One region of the Streptomyces sp. NPDC004435 genome, then DNA from elsewhere that is predicted to be linked to it. Evidence: riboswitches for the same ligand, from Rfam matches in the RefSeq annotation. Region 1 holds a riboswitch; the other holds the start of a gene.

Evidence for each region. Region 1 has a riboswitch for glycine ahead of gcvP (aminomethyl-transferring glycine dehydrogenase). Riboswitches for the same ligand answer to the same signal wherever they lie in the genome.
Region 2: linked by a shared signal. The riboswitch ahead of gcvT (glycine cleavage system aminomethyltransferase GcvT) and the one ahead of gcvP (aminomethyl-transferring glycine dehydrogenase) in region 1 are both predicted to bind glycine.

What each region holds. Positions count from the first base shown of each region.
Region 1 is NZ_JBIAMB010000010.1:7,989-15,062, reverse strand. It holds gene ACFYT9_RS19290 (DUF5999 family protein) at 104-310, shown strand; gene gcvP (aminomethyl-transferring glycine dehydrogenase) at 380-3,265, opposite strand; glycine riboswitch at 3,445-3,544, opposite strand; gene ACFYT9_RS19280 (PRC-barrel domain-containing protein) at 3,658-4,029, shown strand; gene ACFYT9_RS19275 (DNA polymerase IV) at 4,482-6,008, opposite strand; gene ACFYT9_RS19270 (MerR family transcriptional regulator) at 6,116-6,733, opposite strand; gene ACFYT9_RS19265 (bifunctional nuclease family protein) at 6,946-7,074, opposite strand, start outside.
Region 2 is NZ_JBIAMB010000007.1:258,093-265,166, reverse strand. It holds gene ACFYT9_RS15195 (DUF7010 family protein) at 1-436, opposite strand, end outside; gene ACFYT9_RS15190 (hypothetical protein) at 622-861, shown strand; gene ACFYT9_RS15185 (L-serine ammonia-lyase) at 952-2,322, opposite strand; gene glyA (serine hydroxymethyltransferase) at 2,485-3,756, opposite strand; gene gcvH (glycine cleavage system protein GcvH) at 3,780-4,157, opposite strand; gene gcvT (glycine cleavage system aminomethyltransferase GcvT) at 4,269-5,384, opposite strand; glycine riboswitch at 5,537-5,637, opposite strand; gene ACFYT9_RS15165 (AAA family ATPase) at 5,812-6,474, shown strand; gene ACFYT9_RS15160 (enhanced serine sensitivity protein SseB) at 6,584-7,074, shown strand, end outside.

The DNA.
Region 1 (7,074 bases):
CGTGCGGCAAGACTGGGGACCGGAACCGAACCGACCGACGGGGGCGGCCATGAGCGCGAAGAGCCGCAGGACATCCACCACGACGCAGCGAAAGAACCCACCCATGTGCCAGCACCAGCCTGCCTGTCCCACCGCCGACTCCGCCGACCGTGAGGCCGCCCACCCTGTGGCGTGCCACCCGGAGCAGGGCTGGAGCCTGCTGTGCAACGGTGTCCTGCTCTTCGAGGACACCGGCGAACTGCTGCCGGACGGGCAGATCATCGCTCCGCACCGGCCGCTGACGACGGGCCGGGTGACGACGGCGGCCTGATCGCCGCTCGGGCACGGCCGAGGGCCGGCCCGGAGTCTCCTCCGGTCCGGCCCTCGGTCATGCCTGCGGTCAGTTGTCGTACTCGTCCAGCGGCGGGCAGGAGCAGACCAGGTTCCGGTCGCCGAAGGCGCCGTCGATGCGGCGGACCGGCGGCCAGTACTTGTCGGCGGCCGAGACGCCGGCGGGGAAGACCGCCACGTCACGGTCGTAGGCGTGGCTCCACTCGCCGCCGAGCGCGGCCGCGGTGTGCGGGGCGTTGGCGAGCGGGTTGTCCTCGGCGGGCCACTCGCCGGAGGCGACCTTCTCGATCTCGGCGCGGATCGCGATCATCGTGTCGCAGAAACGGTCCAGCTCGGCCAGGTCCTCGGACTCGGTCGGCTCGATCATCAGCGTGCCGGCGACCGGGAAGGACATGGTCGGGGCGTGGAAGCCGTAGTCGATCAGGCGCTTGGCGATGTCGTCGACGGAGACGCCGGTGGCCTTGGTGAGCGGGCGCAGGTCCACGATGCACTCGTGGGCGACGAGCCCGGCCGGGCCGGTGTAGAGGACCGGGTAGTGCGGCTCCAGGCGCTTGGCGATGTAGTTCGCCGCCAGGACGGCGACCTGGGTGGCGCGCGTGAGGCCCTCGCCGCCCATCAGGCGGACGTAGGTCCAGGAGATGGGCAGGATGCCGGCGGAGCCCCACGGGGCGGCCGAGATCGGGCCGACACCGGTCTCCGGGCCCGCGGTGGGCTGGAGCGGGTGGTTGGGCAGGTACGGGGCGAGGTGGGCGCGGACGCCGACCGGGCCGACGCCGGGGCCGCCGCCGCCGTGCGGGATGCAGAAGGTCTTGTGCAGGTTGAGGTGCGAGACGTCGCCGCCGAAGTGGCCCGGCTTGGCCAGGCCGACCAGGGCGTTGAGGTTGGCGCCGTCGACGTACACCTGTCCGCCGGCCTCGTGGACCTCGGCGCAGATGTCGGCGACGTGCTCCTCGAAGACGCCGTGCGTCGACGGGTAGGTGATCATCAGCACGGAGAGCTCGTCGCGGTGCTGCGCGATCTTGGCGCGCAGGTCCTCGACGTCGACCTCGCCGTCCTCGGCGGTCTTGACGACGACGACCTTCATGCCGGCCATCACGGCGGAGGCGGCGTTGGTGCCGTGCGCGGAGGACGGGATGAGACAGACGGTGCGCTGCTCGTCGCCGTTGGCGCGGTGGTAGGCGCGGACCGCGAGGAGACCGGCCAGCTCGCCCTGGGAACCGGCGTTGGGCTGGATCGAGACCTTGTCGTAGCCGGTGACCTCGGCCAGGCGCTCCTCCAGCTCGGTGATGAGCGTGACGTAGCCCTGGGCCTGGTCGATCGGCGCGAAGGGGTGGATCTGGCCGAACTCGGGCCAGGTCACCGGCTCCATCTCGGTGGTCGCGTTCAGCTTCATGGTGCAGGAGCCGAGCGGGATCATGCCGCGGTCGAGCGCGTAGTCGCGGTCCGAGAGACGGCGCAGGTAGCGCAGCATCGAGGTCTCGGAGCGGTGCGCGTGGAAGACCGGGTGGGTCAGGTACGCGTCGGAGCGCAGCAGTCCGGCCGGGAGGCCGTCCTCGGTGGCGGCGTCCAGGGCCTCCACGTCGGCCTCGACGCCGAAGGCGCCCCAGACGGCGGCGAGCTGGGCGCGGCCGGTGGTCTCGTCGCAGGAGATGGAGACCTGGTCGGCGTCCACGCGGTACAGGTTGACCCCGGCCTCGCGGGCGGCGGCGACGACGGCGTCGGCGCGGCCGGGCACGCGGGCGGTGAGCGTGTCGAAGAACGCGCCCTGGGTGAGCTCGACGCCTCCGGCGGTCAGGCCGGCGGCGAGGATCGCCGCGTACCGGTGGGTGCGCTGCGCGATCTGCTTCAGGCCGTCGGGGCCGTGGTAGACGGCGTACATGCCGGCCATGACGGCGAGGAGCACCTGGGCGGTGCAGATGTTGCTGGTGGCCTTCTCGCGGCGGATGTGCTGCTCGCGGGTCTGGAGGGCGAGGCGGTACGCCTTGTTCCCGTCGGCGTCGACGGAGACGCCGACCAGACGGCCGGGCAGCGAGCGGGCGTGCTTGTCCTGGACGGCCATGTAGCCAGCGTGCGGGCCGCCGAAGCCCATCGGGACGCCGAAGCGCTGGGTGGTGCCGACGGCGATGTCGGCGCCGAGCGAGCCGGGCGAGACGAGCAGGGTGAGGGCGAGCAGGTCGGCGGCGACGGTCACGATCGCGCCGAGCTCGTGGGCGGCGTCGATCAGCGGCTTGATGTCGCGGACGGCGCCGGAGGCCCCGGGGTACTGGATGAGGACGCCGAAGACGCCGCGCTCGGCGACCTCGGCCGGGATGCCCTCGCTCAGGTCGGCGACGACGACCTCGACGCCGGTCGGCTCGGCGCGGGTCTCGATGACGGCGATGGTCTGCGGCAGGGCGTCGGCGTCGACCAGGAAGACGCCGTTCTTGACCTTGCCGACGCGGCGGGAGAGCGACATGGCCTCGGCGGCCGCGGTGCCCTCGTCGAGGAGGGAGGCGCCGGAGGTGGGCAGACCGGTCAGGTCGGCGACCATGGTCTGGAAGTTGAGCAGCGCCTCCAGGCGGCCCTGCGAGATCTCCGGCTGGTAGGGCGTGTACGCCGTGTACCAGGCCGGGTTCTCCATGACGTTGCGCAGGACGACCGGCGGGGTGAAGGTGCCGTAGTAGCCGAGGCCGATCATCGGGGCGAGGACCTCGTTGCGGTCGGCGAGCCGGCGCAGCTCGGCGAGGACCTCGGCCTCGGTGCGGGCGCCGGGGAGGTCGAGCGCCTCGGCGTTCTTGATGACGTCCGGCACCGCGGCGGCGGTCAGCTCGTCGAGCGAGCCGTAGCCGACCTGGGCGAGCATCTTGGCCCGCGCCTCGGCGTCGGGTCCGATGTGCCGCTGCTCGAAGGGGATGCCCTGCTCGAGCTCGGAGAGCGGGGTGCGGTTGGCGGTCATGATGCGGGGGCCTCCTGGTCGTCACGACCTGCGAGGGGCACCACGGCGCGGGTGCCCGGACGGCCTCCCCCTCTGTCATCTCAACCTGAGAGCTTCACCGGCACGCCCGTGGGCACGCCGGCTTTCACCGTCGGTGAGAGCGGATGCCGTCGGACTCCCGCCCTGCTTTCCAGAGTGACCTCGCCCGCGCGGTACCGGGTGCCTGAGAGATTCCGGGGAGGATTTGCTCCTTCGGCGCCCCCGGAAACCTTCTCCGGAGGACTCTCCCGCACGGTGTCGACAGCCACAGCCAGCCTACCAGCGCGGTTGTCGCCTCCATCGCTCAAGTGGCCGACATCTCGGATGTGCACTTTCGTAGGGGTGTAGAGCAGTTGCGACCAGTTGGAGGGACCGTGCAGACCGACATCGATCCGCGCAGCCTGATCGGCCGCAAGGCGTACGACCGGAACGGGCACAAGATCGGAACCGTGGACGAGGTGTACCTGGACGACGCGACGGGCGTGCCCGAGTGGGCCGCCGTCCGCACGGGCCTGTTCAGCCGGGACGCCTTCGTCCCGCTGGAGCCGAGCGAGCTGGCCGACGACGGTCTGCACATCCCGTTCGAACGCTCCCTGATCAAGGACGCCCCGGACTTCGGGGTGGGCCGTCACCTCTCCCCCGAGCAGGAGCTCCAGCTCTACCGCCACTACGAGCTGACGCTCCCGCCCGCGCCGGACGCGATCCCCGACTTCGGCCGCCTGGCCGGCCAGGACGACGCCTCCTAGCACCGGCCCGGCCTCGGAATCCTCCCCTGACACCCCCGCCCGGCCGGCCGAGGCCGGGACCGAACCGCCACTGCTCCACCCGGGCTCGCGCGGAAGACGGGCTTCCGCGCAGCACGGGCCGCCTCCGGGACGGCTCCTTTCCGGCAAGCCTCCGATTCCGCCCGCCCGATCCCGGACCGGCCCCCTTCCACCGGACCTCCGGTTCCGCCCGGCCGCCTCCGGGCCGGCCGGTCAACCAGCCGGTCCGGCCGTCCCGGCTCTCCCCGGACCGCACAGCCTCCGCGTCCCTCCCGACCGGTGCCGGGCCGCCGCTCGGGCCACCCGCCGCCGGCCCCGGCCGTACGTTCGTATCCCCCACGCTCGGCCCGCCCCGGCCATCACCACGCCGCCCATCGCCACGCGGACCGCCGCCTGGCGCCCCCGCCCACCGGGCACCTCGCCCGGTGCCCGCCTCACCCGCCCGACGGCGTGACCGGGGCGGCCCCCTCCGCGCCCGTCACCCCGCCGGGCACCAGCGGCAGCGGATCCGACGGCTCCAGTTCCGGATCGTCCACCGCGAAGGTCCGCACCCGTCCCGGGACCGTGCTGCCGGGCTCCTCGAAACGGACGGTGACCCGGCCGAGCCCGCTGCCCTGCACCCAGCCCGCGCCCAGCACCACGTGCCGTACGTCGTGCCCCGGCGCCCACCGGCGTCCCCCGGCCTCCGCGGCCGTCCCCGGCGCGGCCACGACCTCCACCGCCTCCCCGGCCCCCGCCGGCCCGGCGGCCGCTCCCCCGACCGTCCCGCGCCCGGCCCCCGCCCGCGCGTCCGTCCCGGCCCCAACCCCGGCACCGGCCCCGACTCCGACGCCCGCCTCAGCCTCCGCTCCCGCCTCAGCGCCCGCTCCGACCCCTGCGCCCGCTTCGGCCTCCGCCTGGGCGAACAAGTCCTCCTGCGTGTAGTCGGCGAGCCCGCTCACCCCGACCCCCAGCAGCCGCACCCCGCCCGTGGTGTCCACCAGTTCGAGCAGTCGCTCCGCCGCCTCCCGCACCACCAAGGGATCGTCCGTCGGCCCGCGCAGGGTCTCGGACCTGGTCAGTGTCGAGAAGTCGTACCGGCGCACCTTCAACACGATCGTCCGCCCCGAGTGCCCCGACCCCCGCAGCCGCGCCACGCACCGCTCGGCCAGCCGCTCCACCTCCAGCCGGATCCGCAGCCGGTCGTGCAGGTCGATGTCGAAGGTGTCCTCGACCGAGACCGATTTGGCGTCCCGCTCGGCCACCACGGGCCGGTCGTCGTGCCCGAGCGCCATCCGGAACAGCGAGGCCCCGTGCGACCGCCCCAGGATCCGTACGAGCTCGTCCTCGCCGGCCTCCACCAGATCGGCGACCGTCGTGATCCCCGCCCGCCGCAGATGGTCACCGGTGGCCGGCCCCACCCCGGGGATGATCCGCACCGACCGGGGAGCGAGCAGCGCCCGCTCGGTGCCGGGCTCGTACAGCACCAGCCCGTCCGGCTTCGCCTCCTCCGAGGCGATCTTCGCGAGCATCTTCGACCCGGCGAGCCCCACCGAGCCGGTCAGCCCCGTCGTCGCCAGGATCTCGGCCCGCAGCCGCTCGCCCACGGCCCGCGCGCCCGCGCTGTCCTCCGCCAGCCCGCCCGCCTCCAGGTCCACGAACGCCTCGTCCAGGCTGAGCGGCTCCACCAGCGGCGACAGCCGCCCCAGAAGCTCCATGACCTGCCCGCTGATCGCCCGGTAGAAGGCGAAGCGCGGCACCAGATACGCGGCGTTGGGCGCGAGCCGCCGCGCCTGCCCCATCGGCATCGCCGAGTGCACCCCGAAGCGCCGCGCCTCGTACGACGCGGTGGCGACCACACCGCGCGGCCCCAGCCCGCCCACGACGACCGGCTTGCCGCGCAGGCTCGGCTTCGACGCCTGCTCGGCGGCGGCGAAGAAGGCATCCATGTCCAGATGCAGGATCGTGGGGGCGGCTCTCACGTCTCCGATGCTGCCTCACGCCACTGACATTCGCCCGTACGGGCGACAGGCCCGCACCGGCCGGAAAACCCTGTGCGGCGAACCGCCGGACAGCCCTCCGGGACGCCTCAGACGGCCCGGTCGCGCCGCCGCCGGGCCAGTTCGTCCTGGGGGTTGGGGCGGACCAGCGTCTCGCCGGTGTCCACCCGCTCCCCGTGCAGCTGCGACAGCGCCGACTCGACGTCCCGCCAGACGACCCCGACCGCGATCCCGAAGACTCCCTGCCCGCCCTGGAGCAGGGAGACGACCTCGTCGGGCGAGGAGCACTCGTAGACGGTCGCCCCGTCGCTCATCAGCGTCATCCGCTCCAGGTCGCGGAAACCGCGGGCGCGCAGGTGCTGCACCGCGGCCCGGATGTTCTGGAGGGCGACGCCCGTGTCGAGGAACCGCTTGACGATCTTCAGGACGACGACGTCCCTGAAGCTGTAGAGCCGCTGCGTCCCCGAGCCGTACGCGGGCCGCACGCTCGGCTCGACGAGCCCGGTGCGCGCCCAGTAGTCCAGCTGGCGGTAGGTGATGCCGGCGGCGGCGCAGGCCGTGGGGCCCCGGTAGCCGATCGCCTCGTCCGCCACCCCTGCGCTCGTCTCCGTGCCGAAGTCGCCCACACTGCCGTGAAGCGGATACGGACCGCTCTCCTCGGACACGCGTCCGAGCGAGCTCCCTGCCGTACCGTCCGCGCTGCTCATCACGCCGACCCTCCGTCCTTGACCTGCCCACTCGAAGGTAGGCAGTCGCTAGGGGTGCGTCAACGATCGCCACACTCGGCACGCCGAGTGATAATCACCCAGAGAGTGGTTTCACGTGCCCCACTCCGGGGAAAGGCTACTCGAATGCGCTGACGGCGCTCTCCGGCCGCCCCTTTCGCGCCGTCACCGAACCGGCGCCCAGGACCGACCGGTCACTGGCTCCCGAAGTCCTCCGGCGAGATCTGGTCGAGGAACTCGCGGAACTTCTCCACCTCGTCCTCCTGCTCGTCGGGGATCGCGATGCCGGCGTCGTCGAGGACGCCGTCGCTGCCGAAGATCGG
Region 2 (7,074 bases), on a different contig from region 1:
CCAGTGCCGTCAGGGCCGCCGCCAGCCATCCGTACTGGCGCTGGTCGTAGAGGCGGGCCAGCGGGAAGAAGTGCAGTCCCACGACGAGGCAGAGGCCGACCGGGATCCACTCCTGGTGCCCGGCCGCGTTCGAGGCCGCGATCACGGCGACGATCGCGGCGGCCTCGATCGCGTTGACGATCCCGACCCCCCGGTTCCACCGCTCCGGCAGCCGCACCGGACGGGTCACCTCGCGGGCCGTCGCCCGGAACCCCGCGGCCAGCGTCCCGGCCGTCAGGAGGGCCGCGAGCACCCCGGCGACGAGGAGCCCCGGCGCGGGCAGCCCCGAGCCGCCGGCGAGCGCCCACACCGCCGCGAAGACGGAAAGCACGACGATCCCCCGGCGACGCAGGGTGCGGGTCAGGGCGGCGCATTCGGCATCTGTGGTCATGGTCATGATCGGACCCTAGCGACGGAATCCGGCCGTCCACCGGGGAATCCGGACATCCGTCCGAGGGATTGGCCTAGACCTATTGCCGGGGGGAGGGCGCGCCGATACGTTTCGTCCCGGCTGCGCAGCCGCACGAACCGCACGGCACCATCCCGTACCGCATCGCATCGTTCATTTCAGGAGGACATGCCATGTACCGTCGCGTCGCAGCCGCCCTGGCCACCGCGGCCACCGCCGCAGCCCTCGCCCTCGGCACGGCCGGCACGGCCGAGGCCGCAGGACCGGGCTTCTACGCCCGCAGCCACCACGCCTCGTACGCCGAGTGCCAGGCCGCCGGCCAGGCCGGCGAGTGGATGTGGGGGAAGATCTACTTCTGCGAGCCCTTCCACCCCTCCCGCCCGGACGTCTACGTCCTCTGGGTCCGCTTCTGACCCGAGCGACGCACGACGGCCGGTCCTGCGGGGGCGGGACCGGCCGTCGGTACGCGCGCGTGCCCGGCGCGGGGGCTCACCGCCCCGTGCTCAGCACTCGATGATGTTCACCGCGAGCCCGCCGCGGGCGGTCTCCTTGTACTTGACGCTCATGTCCGCGCCCGTCTCCTTCATGGTCTTGATGACCTTGTCGAGGGAGACCAGGTGGCTGCCGTCGCCGCGCATCGACATCTTCGCCGCCGTGACGGCCTTGACCGCCGCCATGCCGTTCCGCTCGATGCACGGGATCTGCACCAGGCCGCCGACCGGGTCGCAGGTCAGGCCCAGGTTGTGTTCCATGCCGATCTCCGCCGCGTTCTCCACCTGCTCGGGGGAGCCGCCCAGCACCTCGGCCAGCGCGCCCGCCGCCATCGAGCAGGCCGAGCCGACCTCGCCCTGGCAGCCGACCTCGGCGCCGGAGATCGAGGCGTTCTCCTTGAAGAGCATGCCGACCGCGCCGGCCGCGAGGAGGAAGCGGACGATGCCGTCCTCGTCGGCGCCGGGGACGAAGTTCATGTAGTAGTGCAGGACGGCGGGGATGATGCCGGCCGCGCCGTTCGTCGGGGCGGTGACCACCCGGCCGCCCGCCGCGTTCTCCTCGTTCACCGCCATCGCGTAGAGGGTGATCCACTCCATCGCGTGCATGGCCGGGTCGCCCTCGGAGCGCAGCTTGCGGGCCAGGGTCGAGGCGCGGCGGCGGACCTTCAGACCGCCCGGCAGGATGCCCTCGCGGGCCATGCCGCGCGACACGCAGGCCTGCATGACCCGCCAGATCTCCAGCAGGCCGGCGCGGATCTCGTCCTCGGTGCGCCACGCCTTCTCGTTCTCCAGCATCAGGGAGGAGATCGACAGGCCGGTCTCCTTGGCGAGGCGGAGCAGCTCGTCGCCGGTGCGGAAGGGGTACTTCAGGACGGTGTCGTCCGGGATGATCGGGTTCTCGCCCGCCACCGCGTCCTCGTCGACCACGAAGCCGCCGCCGACGGAGTAGTACGTCTTCTCCAGGACGAGCGCGCCCTCGGCGTCGTAGGCGAAGACCGTCATGCCGTTGGCGTGGTACGGGAGCGCCTTGCGCCGGTGCAGCACCAGATCGGCGTCGAAGTCGAAGGGGATGTCGTGGGCGCCGAGCAGGTTGATCCGGCCGCTCGCCTTGATCCGCTCGAACTCGGCGTCGGCGTTCTCCACGTCGACCGTGCGGGGCGAGTTCCCCTCCAGGCCGAGCAGGACCGCCTTCGGGGTGCCGTGGCCGTGACCGGTGGCGCCGAGCGAGCCGTACAGCTCCGCCCGGACCTTCGCGGTCCCAGCGAGCAGCCCCTCGTTCTTCAGCCGGCGGGCGAACATCCGGGCCGCGCGCATGGGGCCCACCGTGTGGGAGCTCGACGGACCGATGCCGATCGAGAACAGGTCGAAGACCGAGATGGCCACGGGAGGACTCCTTGTGGGGGCTAGACGCCGTTGTCTGCCGGGGTGGAGCAGAAAAGCGTGAAGAGGTGACGACATGGGGCGGGGCACCGCGCCGCACTGTCCAGTGTGCGCGGTGCCCCGGAGCTTTCGAACGAACGAACCCAGGAACGAAAGCGTACGAAATTACTTCAGGCCGGGGTACAGCGGGTGCTTGTCGGCCAGAGCGGTCACACGGGCCTTCAGGGCCTCGGCCTTGTCCGCGTCGAAGCCCGGCTTCAGCGTCTCGGCGATGATGTCGGCGACCTCGGTGAAGTCCTCGGAGGTGAAGCCGCGGGTGGCGAGGGCCGGCGTGCCGATGCGCAGACCGGAGGTGACCATCGGCGGGCGCGGGTCGTTCGGAACGGCGTTCCGGTTGACCGTGATGCCGACCTCGTGAAGCCGGTCCTCGGCCTGCTGGCCGTCGAGCTCGGAGTCGCGCAGGTCCACCAGGACCAGGTGCACGTCCGTGCCGCCGGAGGCGACCGCGACACCGTGCGCGGCGACGTCGTCCCGGACCAGGCGCTCGGCCAGGATGCGGGCGCCGTCCACGGTGCGCTGCTGGCGCTCCTTGAACTCCTCCGAGGCCGCGACCTTGAAGGAGACGGCCTTGGCCGCGATCACGTGCTCCAGCGGACCGCCCTGGAAGCCGGGGAAGACCGCGGAGTTCAGCTTCTTCGCGAACTCCTTGCCCCGGGCGAGGATGATGCCGCCGCGCGGGCCGCCGAGCGTCTTGTGCGTGGTGGAGGTCACCACGTCCGCGTACGGGACCGGGTTCGGGTGCAGACCGGCCGCGACCAGGCCCGCGAAGTGGGCCATGTCGACCCACAGGTACGCCTCGACCTCGTCGGCGATCCGGCGGAACTCCGCGAAGTCCAGCTGACGCGGGTACGCCGACCAGCCGGCGATGATGACCTTCGGGCGGTGCTCCTTGGCCAGGCGCTCGACCTCGGCCATGTCGACCAGACCGGCCTCGTCCACGTGGTACGCGACCACCTCGAACTGCTTGCCCGAGAAGTTCAGGCGCATGCCGTGGGTGAGGTGGCCGCCGTGGGCCAGGTCCAGACCGAGGATCGTGTCGCCCGGCTGGGCGATCGCGAAGAGGGCGGCCTGGTTCGCGGAGGCGCCGGAGTGCGGCTGCACGTTGGCGTACTCGGCGCCGAACAGCTCCTTCACCCGGTCGATCGCGATCTGCTCGGCCACGTCGACGTGCTCGCAGCCACCGTAGTAGCGGCGGCCCGGGTAACCCTCGGCGTACTTGTTGGTGAGGACGGAGCCCTGGGCCTCCATGACCGCGACCGGAGCGAAGTTCTCCGAGGCGATCATCTCGAGGGTGGACTGCTGACGGCCGAGCTCGGCGTCGACGGCGGCGGCGACGTCGGGGTCCAGCTCGTGGAGGGGAGTGTTCAGAAGCGACATGAAGCGATCCCTAGGGGTCTCGGTCAGCCTGCGGTGAAAGCGGTGTACTCGTCGGCGGTGAGCAGCTCGTCCGGCTCACCCGAGATGCGCACCTTGAACAGCCAGCCGCCCTCGAAGGGGGCGGAGTTCACCAGCGAGGGGTCGTCGACGACGTCCTGGTTGGCCTCGACGATCTCGCCCGTCACCGGGGCGTAGAGGTCGCTGACGGACTTGGTCGACTCCAGCTCGCCACAGGACTCGCCCGCGGTCACGGTCGCGCCGACCTCGGGGAGCTGCACGTACACGACGTCACCGAGCGCGTTGGCCGCGTGCTCCGTGATGCCGACCGTGGCGACGCCGTCCTCGACGGCCGACAGCCACTCGTGCTCCTTGCTGTAGCGAAGCTGCTGGGGGTTGCTCATGACCTGATTCTCCTGGATCGGGGGAGTGCGGATGTACGGCGGTCTTGCGGGGTGAGACGTGGCCCGGGACGAATGCGTCACGTCCGGAGCGGTCCCCGGACGGGCGCCCGCCTACTTCTGGCGCTTGTAGAACGGCAGCGCCACGACCTTGTACGGCTCGTGGGTGCCGCGGATGTCCACCCCTACACCCTCGGTGCCGGGGGCGGCGTGCGCCGCGTCGACGTACGCCATCGCGATCGGCTCGCCGAGCGTCGGGGAGGGGGCGCCGGAGGTGATCTCGCCGACGACCTCGCCGCCGGCGACGACGGACATGCCGGCGCGCGGGACGCGGCGGCCCTCGGCGATCAGGCCGACCAGCTTGCGCGGCGGGGCGGTCTCGGCGCGCTCGGCGGCGGCCTCCAGCGCCTTGCGGCCGACGAAGTCGCCCGGCTTCTCGAACTTCACGACGCGGCCGAGACCGGCGTCGAAGGGGGTCAGGGAGGTGGTCAGCTCGTGCCCGTACAGCGGCATGCCCGCCTCCAGGCGCAGCGTGTCGCGGCAGGAGAGGCCGCACGGGATCAGGCCGACGCCCGCGCCCGCCTCGGTCAGCGCCGTCCACACGGCCTCGGCGTGCTCGGGCTTCAGGAAGAGCTCGAAGCCGTCCTCGCCGGTGTAGCCGGTCCTGGCGATCAGCGCCGGGACGCCGGCGACCGTGCCGGGCAGGCCCGCGTAGTACTTCAGGCCGTCCAGGTCGGCGTCGGTGAGCTGCTTCAGGATGCCGGGGGACTCCGGGCCCTGCACGGCGAGCAGGGCGTACGCGTCGCGGTCGTCGCGGACCTCGGCGTCGAAGCCGCCGGAGCGGGCCACCAGGGCGTCCAGGACGGTCTGGGCGTTGGAGGCGTTGGCGACGACCATGTACTCGGTCTCGCCGAGGCGGTAGACGATCAGGTCGTCGAGGATGCCGCCGTCCTCCTGGCAGATCATCGTGTAGCGGGCGCGGCCGTTGCCCACCGTGGAGATGTTGCCGACCAGGGCGAAGTCGAGCAGGTCGACCGCCTGCGGGCCGGTGACGGTGATCTCGCCCATGTGGGAGAGGTCGAAGAGGCCGGCCCTGGTGCGGACGGCGTTGTGCTCGTCGCGCTCGCTGCCGTACCGGAGCGGCATGTCCCAGCCGGCGAAGTCGGTCATGGTCGCGCCCAGCGAACGATGCAGGGCATCGAGGGCGGTCAGACGGGGGGTGGTGCTCATGATGGACGTGGCTCCCGGGTCCCGAAGGCGGAAAACATGACAGGCAAGGACGTTCCTCCCCATCTGTCATGGAACCTGAGAGGTTCACCGGGGGCATCCCCGGCTTGCACCTTGGGTGGGGACACGACAGGTGTCCCGCTTTTCAGATCTGCCTCATCCACGCGGTACGGGGCCTGAGAGATTCAAGGGAGGGTCTTGCTCCTTCGGCGCCCGGACGGCCGAGGCCGGTCCGGAACTCTCCCGCGCGGATTCGAGCGGCCGGTATGCGGTTGTAGGGCGCAGCGCGCGCCTGGCGCGCACATCATCGCACGCGGTGTCGGCGCCGCAAATCGCTTGTCTCGGATTACCGTTTCTTTACACTTCGTGGGCAAGGGTCTCCGTGAGGTCTCCCGGTACGTCCCCCGGGGACCCGACAGGGGGAGCAGCGATGAGGATCCAGCACACCGGCGTCTTCGCGACCGACGCCGCCATACCCGCTCCGCGGGCCCGCGCCAGAACCCGCGCGGGCGGGCGCGTCGTGCGCGACCTGCGCGAGCGCGGCGGGCGCGGGCCGCGCGCCCTCACCTTCGCCGCCGGTGACGTCGTGGTCGTCTCCGGGCTGCCCGGCAGCGGCAAGTCCACCCTGCTGCGGCGGGCCGCCGAGGGCCGCGGGATCGACTCACAGGACGCCCGGGAGCGCTGGGAGGCCCGGATGCCCCGCCTGCTGCCGTACGCGCTCTACCGCCCGCTGGTCCGGGTCGCGCACTACGCCGGGCTGTACCGGGCGCTGCGCTCCGGCGCCGGCGTCGTCGTCCACGACTGCGGCACCCAGTCCTGGGTCCGCGGCTGGCTCGCCCGCTCCGCCGTCCGCCGCGGCCGCGCCCTGCACCTGGTCCTCCTCGACGTCGACCCGGCCACCGCCATGGACGGCCAGCGCGAGCGGGGCCGGGGCGTGTCCGCGTACGCCTTCGCCCGGCACCGCAGGGCCGTCGGCCGGCTCGTCGCCGCCGTCGAGTCCGGCCGGCTGCCCCGGGGCTGCGCCTCCGCCACCCTCCTCGACCGGGACGCCGCCGGCGCGCTGCGCCGCCTCGGCTTCCGGGAGGCCGGCTGAGGGCCGCGCGCGCCCGGGTGCGGGTTCTGGTCACAGCCGGGGCGGGGCGGCGTTAGGGTGCTGCGGGACGGCCGGGACCAGGGCCGTGCGAGGAGGGGACGGAACCACCGTGGACGTGACGTGGCCGGGCAACGAGCTGGAGGAGGCGCTGACCGCCGCGCTCGGGGAGCCCGCGGCCGGAGGCCGGCTCATCGAGGTGCTCGGCCGCAGCCCCGTCTGGGTCCCGCTGCCCAACGGCGGCGGTCCCGACAGCCCCGACCTGGACCTCGCCACCATGGAGATCGGCGGCGCCGCCTACGTCCCCGTCTACAGCTCGCAGGAGCAGTTCCTGGCCTGCGTCGGCGACCACATGTCCTTCACCGTCGCCCCCGCCCGTGACTTCGCGCGCGGCCTGCCCCCGCAGCTCGGCATCGCCGTGAACCCCGGCGGCGTCGTCGGCGTCCCGCTGCCCCCGCCGGCCGTCGCCGAGCTCTGCCGGGTCGGCCGCACCGCCCTCGACGGGCCCGCGTCCGGCGGCCGGGTCCGGCTCTTCGAGCCCGACTGGCAGGACGACCCGGTCGACTTCCTCGCCGCGGCCTCCGCCGAGTTCGAGGCCACCGG